Regions from separate parts of the Arthrobacter sp. KN11-1C genome, predicted to be linked through region 2. Evidence: predicted binding sites of a transcription regulator. Region 2 holds the regulator's gene; the other holds the start of a gene.
What was found. The regulator HrcA, encoded in region 2, represses chaperone genes, less so after heat shock. The targets are predictions, from matches to a motif close to TTNGCACTCGNNNNNNNCGAGTGCNAA.
Positions count from the first base shown of each region.

Region 1: a site for HrcA is predicted at 1,651-1,677, ahead of groES (co-chaperone GroES). Genes of this name have one in related genera too.

Region 1 covers NZ_CP197467.1:1,122,312-1,130,303, forward strand. The annotation lists gene ACSBOX_RS05320 (THUMP-like domain-containing protein) at 1-1,115, opposite strand, end outside; gene ACSBOX_RS05325 (hypothetical protein) at 1,193-1,603, shown strand; gene groES (co-chaperone GroES) at 1,823-2,119, shown strand; gene groL (chaperonin GroEL) at 2,204-3,814, shown strand; gene ACSBOX_RS05340 (acyltransferase family protein) at 4,236-6,182, shown strand; gene guaB (IMP dehydrogenase) at 6,414-7,925, shown strand.
Region 2 covers NZ_CP197467.1:2,124,275-2,132,266, reverse strand. The annotation lists gene lepA (translation elongation factor 4) at 139-1,992, shown strand; gene hemW (radical SAM family heme chaperone HemW) at 2,071-3,300, shown strand; gene ACSBOX_RS09960 (DUF4870 domain-containing protein) at 3,340-3,753, opposite strand; gene ACSBOX_RS09955 (DUF3097 domain-containing protein) at 3,857-4,711, opposite strand; gene hrcA (heat-inducible transcriptional repressor HrcA) at 4,899-5,912, shown strand; gene dnaJ (molecular chaperone DnaJ) at 5,979-7,106, shown strand; gene ACSBOX_RS09940 (16S rRNA (uracil(1498)-N(3))-methyltransferase) at 7,109-7,885, shown strand; gene ACSBOX_RS09935 (GerMN domain-containing protein) at 7,897-7,992, opposite strand, start outside.

The sequences.
Region 1 (7,992 bases), 1.0 Mb from region 2:
TTCCGCAGTTCCTCGGGGGTGACGGAGGTGCCGCGCTTCTTGATGTCCAGGACACCGACACCGTTGGCCTTCACCCAGGCCTTGAGGGCCTTGACGTTCAACGGCATGACCTCCAGGACTCTGTAGGCACGGGCGAACGGGGTCTCCAGTAGCTCCGGCGCGCAAATGTAGGCGATGTGTCGGTCCACCAGGTGCCCGCCGAGCCGGAGCGCGACGTCGGCCACCAGTCCCGCGCGGATCACCGCGCCGTCCGGTTCATAGAGGTACCCCTCCACGGGTCCGACATCGGGCACCGGGCCGCCGTCGAAATCTTCGCCGCTGGTGATCTCGGCTGCGCCCTGCGGCCCGAGCACCAGTGCCGCACGGCGGATGCCGGGACGGGCGACGTCGTTGAACCACAGCGTTACTTCGGTGACGTCCCCTCCCACCGAGACCCACTGCGCCTCGCAGCCGGCCGGAACCGATCCGTGCGGCATCCCCGGACCCATTTTGACGCCGACCGACTTTCCAGTAGCCGCCAGCGATTCAACGAAGGACAATGGCGGCGAGAACGCCTCCGGATCCCAGATACGCTTCGTCCCCGACGACGACGTCGTGCGGCGCGCCGGATCGAGCCACACGCCGTCGACCCCGTCGAGGGGCACGGACGTAGCGTCAGAGTGCACCACCGACGCGTGGGGGAAAGGCATGAGATTGATGGTGGCGCACGCTGCGGTGGTCTCATCCAGTTCCACGGCGGTGACCTTGATGTCCATGGAGGCCATGGCCATGGAGTCGGCTCCGAGCCCGCAGCCCAGGTCCGCTACGTGCTGCGTGCCCGCCTTGGCGAATCGCTCGGCGTGCCTGGCTGCCACATTGAGCCGGGTGGCCTGCTCCAGGCCGGCTTGGGTGAAAAGCATCTGCCGGGCGAATTCGCCGAACTTGGCCTCGGCCCGGGTGCGGAGCCTGGATTGGGTGAGGACGGCGGCCACCAGCTCGGGGGAGTGGCCGTCCTTGCGCAAGCGGGCATTGAGGGCCAACGCTTCGCCGTCGCGGTACGGCCCCAAGGATGCCAGAAGTTCCCAACCCTCCGTTGTCAGCAGGGGGGCAATGTGGTCCTGGGGTGTGTCAGCCATGGGAACTAGCCTAGTGCTCGCCCGTCTTGCGGGGTGGAGGGGGATCCGGGAGCACTCGGGCGGATAGGGTTGATGCCATGGAAGACAACCCAGTACGCCAGCCTGACGACGCCAATGGTTCTCCCTCTGTCCCCGATAGACGTCCCTTCGCCGGAAATCTTTCCAAGTATGCCCGCCCGGCGCTCATCGTCGGTGCTTTGATTGCTGTTGTCTGCATCGCTCTCTTGATCATTATTTTCTTCCTCGATTCCTTCAACGCCGCTACCTACTCGATGACCGGAAAGAGCGTCCAGGACGCCACCGACGAGGCCCGGGACATCCGGGACACCTACTCCGGTGCGCGCATCGGTGCGATCGTCGGGCTGGTGGTGTTCGGCGTCGTGGCGCTTGCGAGCGGCGTGGTGCTGTACCTGAACCGCGGAACCGCGCCGGAGGAAGAGTACGACGACGGCGAGGATGTCGACTTCGACGACCTCGCCGGGCAATGAGCTTCTGAGCCGGAGAGGCGCTCCAGGCGTTCACCCGTGACGGAATTCTGGCACTCGCCTTGACCGAGTGCTAATGCTTACATAGAGTCTTGATTAGCACTCTCCCTAGGCGGGTGCTAATGCCGCCAGGCACTTACCGGCACCGCGACGACGGTAGGCACGCCACGGCACCCCTGGTTTGATAGTCCATGTACTACCTCACGTAAAGGAGAGATCCGAGTGTCGGTCTCCATTAAGCCTCTCGAGGATCGCATTGTTGTCCGCCCGCTCGAAGCAGAGCAGACCACGGCTTCCGGCCTGGTCATCCCGGACACTGCACAGGAAAAGCCGCAGGAAGGCGAAGTTGTTGCAGTTGGCCCCGGCCGCTTCGATGACAACGGCAACCGGGTTCCGGTCGACGTAACCGTTGGCGACGTCGTCATCTACTCCAAGTACGGCGGAACTGAAGTCAAGACCGGCGGCAACGAATACCTCGTTCTGTCCGCCCGCGACGTTCTGGCGATCGTCGTTAAGTAATTCCCTGGATCCCGCATCGCAGATCACGTCGGACTTTCCGGTCGAATCAGCGGTGCGGGTTTTCCGTCTTGAAAGGACACAACCATGGCAAAGCAGCTTGCGTTTAACGACGCTGCCCGTCGCTCGCTCGAAGCAGGCATTGACAAGCTCGCCAACACCGTCAAGGTCACCCTTGGCCCGCGTGGCCGCAACGTCGTTCTGGACAAGAAGTGGGGAGCTCCCACCATCACCAACGACGGCGTGACGATCGCCCGCGAAGTCGAACTCGACGACCCGTATGAGAACCTTGGCGCGCAGCTGGCCAAGGAAGTCGCCACCAAGACCAATGACGTCGCGGGCGATGGCACCACCACGGCCACCGTGCTCGCACAGGCCCTCGTCAAGGAAGGCCTGCGCAACGTTGCCGCTGGAGCCGCCCCGGGCGAAATCAAGCGTGGCATCGAGGTTTCCGTCAAGGCCGTGGCTGCCCGCCTCCTGGAGAACGCCCGCGAGGTAGAAGGCACCCAGGTTGCCAGCGTCGCCGCGATCTCCGCCCAGAGCGATGAGGTTGGCGAACTCCTCGCCGAGGCTTTCGGCAAGGTCGGCAAGGATGGTGTCATCACCATCGAAGAGTCCTCCACCACGCAGACCGAACTGGTCCTCACCGAGGGCATGCAGTTCGACAAGGGCTACCTGTCCCCGTACTTCGTCACTGACGCGGAACGCCAGGAAGCTGTTCTGGAAGACGCCCTCATCCTGATCAACCAGGGCAAGATCTCCTCGCTGCAGGAATTCCTGCCGCTCCTCGAGAAGGCCCTGCAGGCCGCCAAGCCGCTCTTCATCATTGCTGAAGACATCGACGGCGAAGCGCTGTCCACGCTGATCGTCAACCGTATCCGCGGCACCCTGAACGTCGTTGCCGTCAAGGCACCGGGCTTCGGCGACCGCCGCAAGGCCATGCTGCAGGACATCGCCACGCTGACCGGCGCACAGGTTGTCTCCCCGGAGCTCGGCCTGTCCCTGGACCAGGTTGGCCTCGAGGTCCTCGGGAGTGCCCGCCGCATCACCGTCACCAAGGACAACACCACCATTGTTGACGGCGCCGGCACGCCCGAGGACGTCGCAGCACGCGTCGCCCAGATCCGTGCCGAGCTGACCCGCACCGACTCCGACTGGGACCGGGAAAAGCTGCAGGAAAGGCTTGCAAAGCTGGCCGGCGGCATCGGCGTCATCAAGGTCGGCGCAGCCACCGAGGTCGAGCTCAAGGAAAAGAAGCACCGTATCGAGGACGCAGTGTCCTCCACGCGTGCTGCCCTTGAAGAAGGCATCGTCTCCGGCGGCGGTTCCGCCCTCATCCACGCCCTCAAGGCACTGGACGAGGACGCTGCCGTCAAGGCTCTGGAAGGCGACGCGGCTGCCGCCGTCGGCATCGTCCGCCGCGCCCTGACCCAGCCCCTTCGCTGGATCGCCCAGAACGCCGGCTTCGACGGCTACGTCGTCGTCGCCAAGGTTGCCGAGCTCGAAGACAACCACGGCTTCAACGCGAAGACCGCCGTGTACGAGGACCTGATCGCCGCCGGCGTGATCGACCCCGTCAAGGTCACCCGCTCCGCGCTCCAGAACGCCGCGTCCATCGCAGCCCTGGTTCTCACCACCGAGACCCTGGTTGTCGAAAAGCCGGCCGAAGAAGACGAACACGCAGGCCACAGCCACTAATCCCCACCGCCTCCCTAGCCTCGCTTCGCTTCGGCCAGGGAACCCGGGCGGCGTGGGCCCAGACCGCCCACCTGCGTGAAAGAAGGCCCGGTCCCCTTTTGGGGGCCGGGCCTCCTGCGTTTGGCTCCCGACGACGTTCGTCTCATGCGCGAGCCCACAGTTGGCACTCGGCATTCGCCATGTCAACGTCCAGCCAGGCATGACCTAATTGAGTGATGGATGCTTCTCGAATGGATTTTCGATTGGCACTTGTTATTACGAATCAGTAAGATTTATGGTTCGATCTAGGTCATTGAGGGGCATTGTTGTGTCAACTGCGCAAACGACGGCTACTACCAAGGAGCAACGTCGTTCCAGTGGCACCGGGAGAAAGTCGAACTTTCGCCCTGAAATTCAAGGCCTGCGCTCCCTCGCAGTGCTCATGGTGGTTACGTACCACGTGTGGTTCGGCAGGGTTTCCGGTGGCGTAGACGTCTTCCTTCTGGTGTCCGCCTTCTTGATGACATTGCAGTTCACAAACCGCTATGCGCAGCACCGGCCCATGGACCTGCTGAGGCATTGGCTTCACTTGTTCCGGCGTCTGCTTCCGGCTACCGTCGTGGTTCTCCTGGGTACTTTGGCCGCCATCTTCGTGGTCCTCCCCAAAACCCGGTGGGCAGCGTTGGTCGACCAGGTCTGGGCCTCCCTGTTCTACGTCCAGAACTGGCTCCTCCAGCGAGAGGCGGTCAACTACTACGCTGCCGACCGCAGCCAAGCGAGTCCGTTGCAGCATTTCTGGTCCCTCTCGATCCAGGGCCAGGTCTTCATCCTTTGGCCGGTCATTTTCGCGATCGCCGCCTTGGTCTGCAGAAAGTACGCCCTCCGCTACAGGGTCGCCCTGACATACGTGTTCGGGCTGATCTTCCTGGTGTCGCTCACCTACTCGATCATTGCCACGGCGTCGAACCAGACCACCGCCTACTTTGATACTTTCGCCAGGCTGTGGGAGTTCGCCCTCGGAACACTGGCTGCCCTGGCCCTGCCGATGTTGAAGATCTCGAAGAACGTCCGTGTGGTGATGGGCTGGGTCGGCGTGATCGCCATGCTGAGCTGCGGGATCGTGCTCCAGGTCCAGACTGCGTTCCCTGGCTTCGTGGCCCTCTGGCCAACCTTGGCGGCTGCCTGCATCATTGCCGCGGGCCAGACGGGCAGCCGATTCGGAGTGGACTGGATCCTCAGCTCGAGGCCCCTCGTTCGCCTGGGCGACAACTCCTACGCGCTGTACTTGTGGCACTGGCCGTTGCTGGTCATCTCCCTCATCTGGACAGGGAAGGACCACGCAGGCTGGCTCTCCGGGACCGTCATCATCGCAACCGCCTTGGTTCTGGCCTTCCTGACGACCAAGTTCGTCGAGAAGCCGTTCAGGGAATGGAAGTGGCCCGAAGTGAACCGGCGACGCGCCGCCCTCGCGATCGTCGCCTGCCTCACTATCGCGATAGTGCCGTTGCTCGGTTTCACTGTCCAGCAGAACGTGACCGCCAAAATCGCCATGGACCAAGCCCAAAAGGACAACCCTGGAGCCGCTGCCCTGGTGCCCGGCTACGTCAACGAAGTGAGTCCGAGCGCTGTCCTGCTTCCCACCGCTGAAAAGCTGGCCCAGGACTGGGCAAATCTACCCAGCAAATGCTCGGGAGATCTGGTGCCTTCATCCAAAGTCCTCCAAGGGGTTTGCCTTCAAAACAATCAGCCGGCCGAATCCAGCCGGACCATTCTGGTGCTCGGCGACTCCCACGCGGAGCAATGGCTGGCCGCGGTGGCTCCGGTGGCCGAACAGGAGCAATGGCGCGCCTACCAGCTGCTGCTCGGCGCGTGCCCGTTCACCGTGGATACCTCCGGATTGGACGCACCGTGCAAGGCCTTCAACGACGCCGTCGTCCAGCAGATCGACCAGCATCCACCGAGTGCCGTGTTCCTCGTAGGGACGGCGGCATCGCCCTCGTCGCCCGATGAAAAGCTGACAGTCGGCCTTGAAGACACAGTCAAGATGCTCACGGGGAAGGGCATCAACGTCATCGCCGTACGGGACAACCCGCGATTCGATTTCAACATGGCTGATTGCGTCGCGGTCAAAGGTCAACACAGCCCCGACTGCAATCCAAGCCAGGAGCAATTGCTCGCGGCCCAAAACCCGCTCGCATCGCTTCAGGGGAAGTACCCGGGCTTGTCCGTCCTGGATATGACCGATCTGATCTGCAACGGCACCGAATGTCCCGGGGTTGTGGGTAACACGTTTGTCTACTTGGACAACAACCACCTCTCCAAGACCTATGTTGCGAGCATGGCGCCGATGCTCAAGGAAAGATGGCTGGCCGCCACCGGCTGGAGCTAGGCTCTCGGAGCCAGGCGTCCGGAGCCAGGCATCCGGACGCCCCGCCGGGCCCGACGGGAGCACCCGGGGTGCCGTTGCTCACATTGCCCTCGCGGAATATGGGGATCGGCGGCGAGGTTCTACTATTTATTCAGAACCTTTCTGCACAGGCCAGTCCCGTAATGACGGGCTGGTCATCAGCTGCAACCCCTACCAGAGCAACCCCCAAGAACTAAGGTAAGAGGCGCACTCATGACCCAGCCCCAACACGATCCCTTTGGCTTTGTCGGCCTGACCTACGACGACGTCCTGCTGCTGCCGGGCCACACCAACGTCATTCCCTCTGAAGCTGATACTTCCTCCCGGATCTCCAAGCGGATTTCCGTCCAGACGCCGTTGCTGTCCGCCGCCATGGACACCGTCACGGAGTCCCGGATGGCCATCGCCATGGCCCGCCAGGGCGGCCTTGGCGTGATCCACCGCAACCTGTCCATCGAAGACCAGGCCGACCACGTCGATCGCGTCAAGCGCTCCGAGTCCGGGATGATCACCAACCCGCTGACCATCCACCCGGAAGCAACCCTCCAGGAACTGGACGAGCTGTGTTCGCGTTACCGGGTTTCCGGTCTCCCCGTCATCGACCCCGATGGCCGGCTGCTGGGCATCGTCACCAACCGCGACACCCGCTTCGTTCCGGAGTCCGACTTCCCACTGCGGCTGGTCAGCGACGTCATGACGAAGATGCCGCTCATCACCGGGCACGTCGGCATCAGCCGCGAAGAGGCCTCGCACAAGCTGGCCACCAACAAGATCGAGAAGCTGCCCCTCGTTGATGAGCAGGGACGCCTCAAGGGCCTCATCACCACGAAGGACTTCACCAAGGCCGAGCAGTACCCGCTCGCGACGAAGGACGAGGAAGGCCGCCTCCGGGTCGGCGCCGCCATCGGGTTCTTCGGCGACGGTTGGGAACGCGCCATGACGCTGATCGACGCCGGCGTCGACGCATTGTTCGTGGACACCGCCAACGGCCACTCGCAGGGTGTCCTGGACTTGATCACCCGCCTGAAGTCGGATCCCGTTGCCGCGCACGTTGACATCATCGGAGGCCAGGCCGCCACCCGTGAAGGTGCCCAGGCACTGATCGACGCCGGTGCCGACGGCATCAAAGTGGGCGTGGGCCCGGGCTCGATTTGCACCACCCGCGTTGTTGCCGGTGTGGGCGTCCCGCAGATCACGGCCATCTATGAGTCCTCGAAGGCGGCCATGCCTGCCGGTGTCCCGCTGATCGCCGACGGCGGCCTGCAGTACTCGGGCGACATCGGCAAGGCCCTCGTGGCCGGTGCCGACACCGTCATGCTCGGCTCCCTGCTGGCCGGCTGCGACGAGTCGCCGGGTGAGTTGATCTTCGTGAACGGCAAGCAGTTCAAGAGCTACCGTGGCATGGGGTCGCTGGGGGCCATGCAGTCCCGCGGCAAGAACACGTCCTACTCGAAGGACCGTTATTTCCAGGCTGATGTTTCCGGCGATGACAAGCTCATCCCGGAAGGCATCGAAGGCCGCGTCGCATATCGCGGCCCGCTCTCCTCGGTGGCGTACCAGCTGGTGGGCGGCCTGCGTCAGACCATGTTCTACACGGGTGCTCCGACCATCGCAGAGCTCAAGGCGCGCGGCAAGTTTGTGCGCATCACTGCGGCCGGGCTCAAGGAGTCCCACCCGCACGACATTCAGATGACCGTCGAAGCCCCGAACTACGGTTCTCGCTAGGCGTCATTCTCCTCACAGGCACTTCAAGCGAGCCCGTCACCTCCCTCCAGGAAGGTGGCGGGCTCGC
Region 2 (7,992 bases):
GTACTTTCCCTTGCCGCCACAGTGCACAAGCGGCGTCCTGTTCATGGGAGACTATTAGTTCAGATATGCGGCATCGGCCGGAATGGTCCAGACCAGTCCGGAGTCCGGCCGTGTGAGTATCGACAGTAAGGACCCTGCGTGTCTCCCATGGCCCGCACCGCACCGGTGCCCGCCGCGACAGATCCGGCCATCATCCGGAACTTCTGCATCATTGCCCACATCGACCACGGTAAATCCACCCTGGCCGACCGCATGTTGCAGTACACCGGCGTCGTTAAGTCCCGCGACATGAAGGCCCAGTATCTGGACCGCATGGATATCGAACGCGAACGTGGCATCACCATCAAGTCCCAGGCTGTCCGCATGCCCTGGGAACTGGATGGCACCAGCTACGCCCTGAACATGATCGATACTCCCGGCCACGTTGACTTCACCTACGAGGTTTCCCGTTCGTTGGCGGCCTGCGAAGGCGCTGTCCTTTTGGTGGACGCCGCTCAAGGCATCGAGGCCCAGACCCTGGCCAACCTCTACCTGGCGATGGAAAACAACCTCAACATCATCCCGGTGCTCAACAAGATCGACCTCCCGGCCGCCCAGCCCGAAAAGTATGCCGCGGAACTCGCCAACCTGATTGGCGGCGACCCCGAGGACGTGCTGCGCGTATCCGGCAAGACCGGTGTCGGCGTAGAGGCCCTGCTGGACAAGATCGTCCGCGATCTTCCGGCTCCTGTCGGCGACCCGAACGCACCGGCCCGCGCCATGATCTTCGACTCCGTGTACGACACTTACCGCGGCGTGGTCACGTACGTCCGCGTCGTGGACGGCATGCTGCACCCGCGCGAGCGGATCCAGATGATGTCCACCCGCGCCACCCACGAGCTCCTGGAAATCGGTGTCAGCTCTCCGGAGCCCACTCCCTCCAAGGGGCTGGGCGTCGGCGAAGTAGGCTACTTGATCACCGGCGTGAAGGACGTCCGCCAGTCGAAGGTCGGCGACACGGTGACCAACCTCGCCAAGCCCGCTTCGGAATCCCTCGCCGGATACGCCGATGCCAAGCCCATGGTCTTCTCCGGCTTGTACCCGTTGGACGGCACGGACTATCCCGTGCTCCGGGATGCCCTCGAGAAGCTGATGCTCAACGACGCAGCGCTGGTGTATGAACCTGAGACGTCTGCCGCCCTGGGCTTCGGTTTCCGCGTTGGCTTCCTTGGCCTGCTGCACCTGGAAATCACCCGCGAACGCCTTGAGCGCGAGTACAACCTCGACCTCATCTCCACCGCCCCCAACGTTGAGTACGAGGTCACGCTGGAGGACAAGCGGGTCATCCACGTCACCAACCCCAGCGAGTACCCTACGGGCAAGATCTCGGAGGTGCGCGAACCGATGGTGTCTGCCACCATCCTGGCTCCCAATGAGTTTGTGGGCGCCATCATGGAGCTGTGCCAGACCCGCCGCGGCGTCATGGGCGGCATGGACTACCTCTCCGAGGACCGGGTGGAAATCCGGTACCGCTTGCCGCTGGCCGAGATCGTCTTCGACTTCTTCGACATCCTCAAGTCCAAGACCCGTGGCTACGGTTCGCTGGACTGGAAGGCCGACGGCGAGCAGGTCGCCGACCTGGTCAAGGTAGACATCATGCTCCAGGGCGAGCAGGTTGACGCTTTCAGCGCCATCACCCACCGCGACAAGGCCTACGCCTATGGCGTCATGATGACGGGCAAGCTGCGCGAGCTCATTCCCCGCCAGCAGTTCGAGGTGCCCATCCAGGCCGCCATCGGCTCGCGGATCATCGCCCGTGAGAGCATCCGCGCCATCCGCAAGGACGTCCTTGCCAAGTGCTACGGCGGTGACATCACCCGTAAGCGCAAACTTCTGGAAAAGCAGAAGGAAGGCAAGAAGCGCATGAAGATGGTGGGCCGCGTGGAAGTTCCACAGGAAGCGTTCATCGCAGCCCTGACCACCGACGAATCCAAGGACAAGGCCAGGAAGTAATGGGGCTGTTCGCCCGGAACACTGCGGGACCGGCGCGCCCTGTAGCGGTGCGTACAGGACAGGCACAAGGGGAACTCTGTGCCTAGCGTTCTTCCCCTCGGGGATCCGGCACCTGCGGACGGCCGTTTGCCGCCGCAGGTGCTTGACGGCGTCGATTCACGCAAGTTTGGACTGTACGTCCACATACCCTTCTGTGCCGTCCGTTGCGGATACTGCGATTTCAACACCTACACCGCCACGGAGCTTGGCGGCGGCGCGTCCCAGGACGCCTACGCCTCTACCGCCATTTCGGAGGTGGAGTTCGCCGTCCGGGCCATGGAAGCCTCCGGGTTGCCGGAGCGGCCCCTGAGCACCGTGTTCTTCGGTGGCGGCACCCCGACCCTTCTCCCTGCTGAAGACCTGGCACGCATCCTGACGGCCGCCGTCGGGCACTGGGGCCTGGAACCGGGAGCCGAAGTCACCACTGAGGCGAACCCGGACTCCGTGACGCCGGAGTCCCTCCGGCTGCTCGCCGACGCCGGCTTCACGCGGATTTCCTTCGGCATGCAGTCGGCGGTTCCTCATGTGCTCAAGGTCCTGGACCGCACGCACACCCCGAGCCGGGTTCCCTTGGTGGTCCAGTGGGCGCGCGACGCCGGCCTTGCCGTGAGCCTCGACCTCATCTACGGCACTCCCGGGGAGTCCATGGCGGATTGGCAGACGTCCCTGGAGACTGCCTTGTCCTACGACCCGGACCACATCAGTGCCTATGCGCTGATCGTGGAAGAAGGCACCAAGCTGGCGGCTCAGATCCGGCGCGGAGAAGTTCCCGGGATCGACGACGACGACCACGCTGCCAAGTACGAACTCGCCGACCAGCTGATCAGCGCCGCGGGGCTGGACTGGTACGAGGTCAGCAACTGGTCCCGCACTCCCGAACAGGCGTGCAAACACAACCTTGCCTACTGGCGGGGAGACGATTGGTGGGGCATCGGACCCGGCGCGCATTCCCACATGGGCGGCGTCCGCTGGTGGAACGTCAAGCACCCCACCGCCTACGCCAACCGGCTTGGTAGCGGGGCCTCACCGGCCGCTGGACGCGAAACGCTCGACGCCGGAACCCGGGAAGTGGAACGCATCATGCTGGAGGCGCGCCTCGGCACAGGGCTTCAGGTCGACGCGCTCGACAAGGTGGGCCGTCACGCCGTCGCAGGCCTCATTGCCGACGGCCTGGTCGAACCCGCAGCGGCCTTCCAAGGACGGCTGGTCCTGACCCTGAAGGGCCGGCTGCTCGCAGATGCCGTGGTCCGCCGGATCCTTCCGGACTAGCGTGCGGCGCGGAGCCGCCAAAGGCTCCGCGAAGAACGGCTACTTGATCCAGCGCAGGTTGAAGCGGTAGCGGTGCGGCTGTCCGTGGTTGACGCGGATTCCGGCGGACACCGAGAAGCAGGTCACCGCGACCCAGATTCCCGTGGCGAGGACGGCGAACAGGTTTCCCACTACCGGGAGCAAAACGAGAATGTTGGCGAGCACCGCGGCAATCGTGGGCGGCAACGTGAAGTTCAGTGCTTCCTTGGATTCCTGGGCCGTGAACGGGCCACGTTCGCGGAAAATCAGGTAAATCAGGAGCGATGGAACACAGCCAAGGATCCCGCCGAAGTGCGCCAAGGTTGCCCATTGCCGGTCTTCCGAGGCGGTCAAGGGCAGCGCGTTGGCAGGAACGCCGTGGTACTGGGACTGGCCCGAGGCGCCGTCCCGATCGTCAGGAGCGTTGTCTGCCACAGTTTCTTCCTTCGAGTATCTATAGGTGCGGTGTTGCTGTCCCAGAATACTTGCTCGGGCCGGGATCGGACGACCACGTCCCGGGCCGGAGGCGTCTACATCATCATGCGACGGTCAGGAAATCGATCACTTCCTCCACGCGACCCAGCAAAGACGCTTCCAGGTCGGCGTAGCTATGGACGGCGCCCAGAAGCCTCTGCCAACCCAGTCCCACGTCTTCGGCCGTCTCGTGCGGCCAACCGAACGACCTGAGGATCCCGGTCTTCCAATCCGTGCCGCGCGCTACGGTCGGCCATTGATCGATCCCCAGCACCTTGGGCCGGATTGCCTGCCAGACGTCCACATACGGGTGGCCGACGATCAGGACGTTTCCTTTAGCGCCCGGCAACGTCATGGCGTCGGCAGCGATGCGCGACTCCTTCGAGTCCGGCACCAAGTGGTCCACCAAGATTCCGAGCCGGCGGCCAGGGCCGGGGGAGAACGCGGCGATGGCAGCCTTCAGATCGTCCACGCCGTGCAAGGGCTCGACGACGATGCCCTCCACCCGGAGATCGTCTCCCCAGACCTTTTCCACAAGTTCGGCGTCGTGCTTGCCTTCTACCCAGATCCGGCTTGCCTTGGCGACTTGGGCCCGCTGGCCGGCAACCCGGACTGAACCCGACGCCGTCCTGCCCGGTTGCGACGCGCCCTTTGCCGCCGCGCGCGGCGCCGGCGGGAGGAGCTTCACCGCTTGTCCCTCCAGCAGGAATCCGAAGCCGAGCCGGAACGATTTCGCCTTGCCCCGCCGGTCCTCAAGCACCACGATGTGCATGCCGCCGGACTTCTCCACCCTGGTTACGGCCCCGACCCAACCGGACTGGACGTCCTCGAGCACCATTCCGCGTTCAACAGGCACTTCAGGAAGTTGCCGTTTGGCCGGCGAGGAGAGGTCTTGCGGGCCCCAATTGTCGTAAGACACGGTCTTCACACCACTTTGCGCTAAGGGATCGGTCACGGTCCTTGGCATTCCGCAGGACCGCGCGGGCATCATGTTCGCCGCGAGCGGTACCAATGCTAACAACGAGGTGGCTCATACTAGACTTGTTAGCACTTGGGCATGTTGAGTGCTAACTGTAGAAGTACCGGTTGTTGAATGGAGGTGGGCAGTGAGCGAACCACGCAAGCTTGAAGTGTTACGCGCCATCGTGGAGGACTACGTTCACTCCCGCGAACCCGTCGGCTCCAAAGCCCTCGTCGAACGGCACCATCTGGGAGTGTCGAGCGCCACCATCCGCAATGACATGGCCCTCTTGGAAGAGGAAGGCCTCATTGCGGCACCGCACACCAGTGCGGGCCGCATTCCCACGGACAAGGGCTACCGCCTGTTCGTGGACCGTATTTCCGAGGTCAAGCCGCTGTCGGCTGCCGAGCGCCGGGCCATCCACTCGTTGCTTGAGGGGCCCGACGACGTCGAGGACATCCTGGAGCGCACGGTCCGGCTCCTGTCCCAATTGACCAACCAGGTCGCCGTCGTCCAGTATCCGCACCTGAGCCGGGCACGCGTCCGGCACATCGAGTTTGTCCTTTTGGCACCGCGCCAGGTTCTGGTCGTGTTGATCGCGGATTCGGGCAAAGTGGAACAAGGCGTTGTGCACGCAGCAGCGGACACTGCTGACGAGGAGCTCATGGCCTTGCGCGCGCGATTCCTTGGAAGCGTTGCCGGCTCCCAGCTCGACCTCATGCCCCAAGTCCTGCCCTCCGTGGTGGCCTTGTGCCCGCCGGCGCTTCGGAACCTTGCAGGCGCCCTTGCCCACGGCCTGCAAAGGCTCGCCGACCGGAGCCGAGACGAACGCATGGTCATGGCCGGCACGGCAAACCTGGCCCGCTCCAATGTGGACTTCCCCCTGAGCATCGGCCCCGTCCTCGAAGCGCTCGAGGAACAGGTTGTCATGTTGCGGCTGCTGTCGGACATGGCGGAAGACCCCCGGGGAGTCACGGTGAGCATCGGCCGTGAAAACCCCTATGACGGCCTCTCCGAGGCTTCGGTGGTTGCCACGGGGTACGGCCCGGGCAGCAGCGCCAAGATCGGCATTCTTGGGCCCACCCGCATGGACTACCCCAACACCATGGCGGCCGTCCGTGCCGTCGCGCGCTACCTTTCCCGCATTCTGGGCGGTTGACGGCTTCGGCTGGAACCGCCTCGCAAGAAACGCAGTGTACCCGTAATAAAGGAAGAGATACCGACTTTGAGCAGTCACTATGACGTTCTGGGCGTCTCGTCGGAAGCAACCGGCGAGGAGATCAAGAAGGCCTACCGCAAGCTTGCACGTAAGCTGCACCCCGATGTGAACCCCGGGGCCGGCGCTGCGGAGGAATTCAAAGCCGTGACCCACGCTTACGAGGTCCTCTCCGACCCCCAGAAGCGCCGCGTCTACGACGCCACAGGCAACGAGAACGGGACGGACAACGGTTTCGGCGGAGGCTACGCGGGCCAGGGATTCGCGTTCCAGGACATCTTCGACACCTTCTTCGGCGGAGGAGGCGGCATGCAAGGCCCCGCATCGCGCATGCGCCGCGGGCAGGACGCCCTCATCAGTGTCCGCATCGACTTGCGCGAGGCTGTCTTCGGCGTCAACAAGAAGCTTGAGGTGGACACCGCTGTCATCTGCCCCACGTGCGAGGGCTCATGCTGCCGCGCGGGCACCCACCCGGAGCGCTGCGACATCTGCGGCGGCTCGGGCCAGGTCCAGCGGGCTGTGCGCTCGATCCTCGGCCAGGTCATGACCGCGGCGCCGTGCGGATCGTGCGAAGGTTTCGGCTCGATCATCAAGGATCCTTGCAATGAATGCAACGGCCAGGGCCGCATCCGCAGCCGCCGTTCTCTGACCGTCAAGGTACCGGGCGGCGTCGCCACCGGAACCCGCATCCAGCTGTCGTCGCAAGGCGAAGCAGGTCCTGCGGGCGGGCCTCCCGGCGACCTCTACGTGGAGATCCGGGTCAACAGCGATTCCACCTACCTTCGTGAAGGCGACGACCTTCATGCAACGCTCAGCGTTCCGATGACCGCCGCGGCATTGGGCACGGAACTGCAGCTTGAGACTTTCGACGGCCCCCAGGAGATCGACGTCAAGTCGGGCACCCAGTCCGGCGAAGTCATCACCCTCCGCGGGCTGGGCGTCACCCACCTGCGCGGCTACGGCAGGGGAGACCTCAAGGTTCACCTGCATGTTGAGACGCCCGGCAAGCTCGACGCCGCCCAGGAAGACCTCCTCCGCCAACTGGCCAAATTGCGCGGAGAGCAGTTCACCGAGGGCAAGCTCGTGGCCAGCGGCGGTATGTTCGCGAAGCTGCGGGACAAGCTCGGTAACCTGTAGCGGTGAGCAACCCCGTATTCTTCACCGCTGCCGGAACCCTGGACGGGCTCGGCCCCGGTGACACTTTCGTGCTCGACGGTGCCGAAGCCAGGCACGCTGTCACGGTCAAGCGCCTGGAAATCGGCGAAGCGGTCGATATCGCCGACGGTGCCGGTAAGCGGCTCACGGGGACGGTGTCCGAATCCGGACAGGGAACCTTGACCGTCCTTGCCTCCGCCGTCCAGGAGGAAGGCCGGCCGGCCGTGCGGCTTGTGCTGGTCCAGGCGCTGGCGAAGGGCGACCGAGACGAGCTTGCCGTCGAGACGGCAACGGAACTCGGGATCGACGCCGTCGTGCCCTGGCAGGCCGAGCGTTCCATCGTCCGTTGGAAGGGCGAGAGGGCTGCCAAAGCCCACGCGAAGTGGCAATCCGTCGCCACCGCAGCCGCCAAGCAAGCGCGGCGCGCGTGGATCCCCGAGGTGCGTGCCGCCGTCGACGGCTCCGGACTGGCTGCGGCCGTAGCCGCGGCTGACCTGGCGATCATCCTTCACGAGGACGCGAAGCGTCCGTTGCGCGATGTCCTGGAGAATTGGCGGGGCGGGATTTCCGGCGGGGACACCGAAGCGGGGCGGGAAGTCCTGCTCATCGTCGGCCCGGAGGGCGGCATTTCACCCCGTGAAGTGACCAAACTCAGCGACGTCGGTGCCGTCACCGCGCTCTTGGGCCACCACGTGCTTCGCTCGTCGACGGCGGGTCCTGCCGCCGTCGTACTGGCCAGTGACATTCTGGGGCGCTGGTAGGAAGACGCTCGTCAGCGGACGTTGAAGGAGCGGGTATCCGTCGCGACGTCTGCGTCGTTGGGGCCCACCAAGGAGACCCGCAATTCATAGCGCCCGGCTCCGAGTCC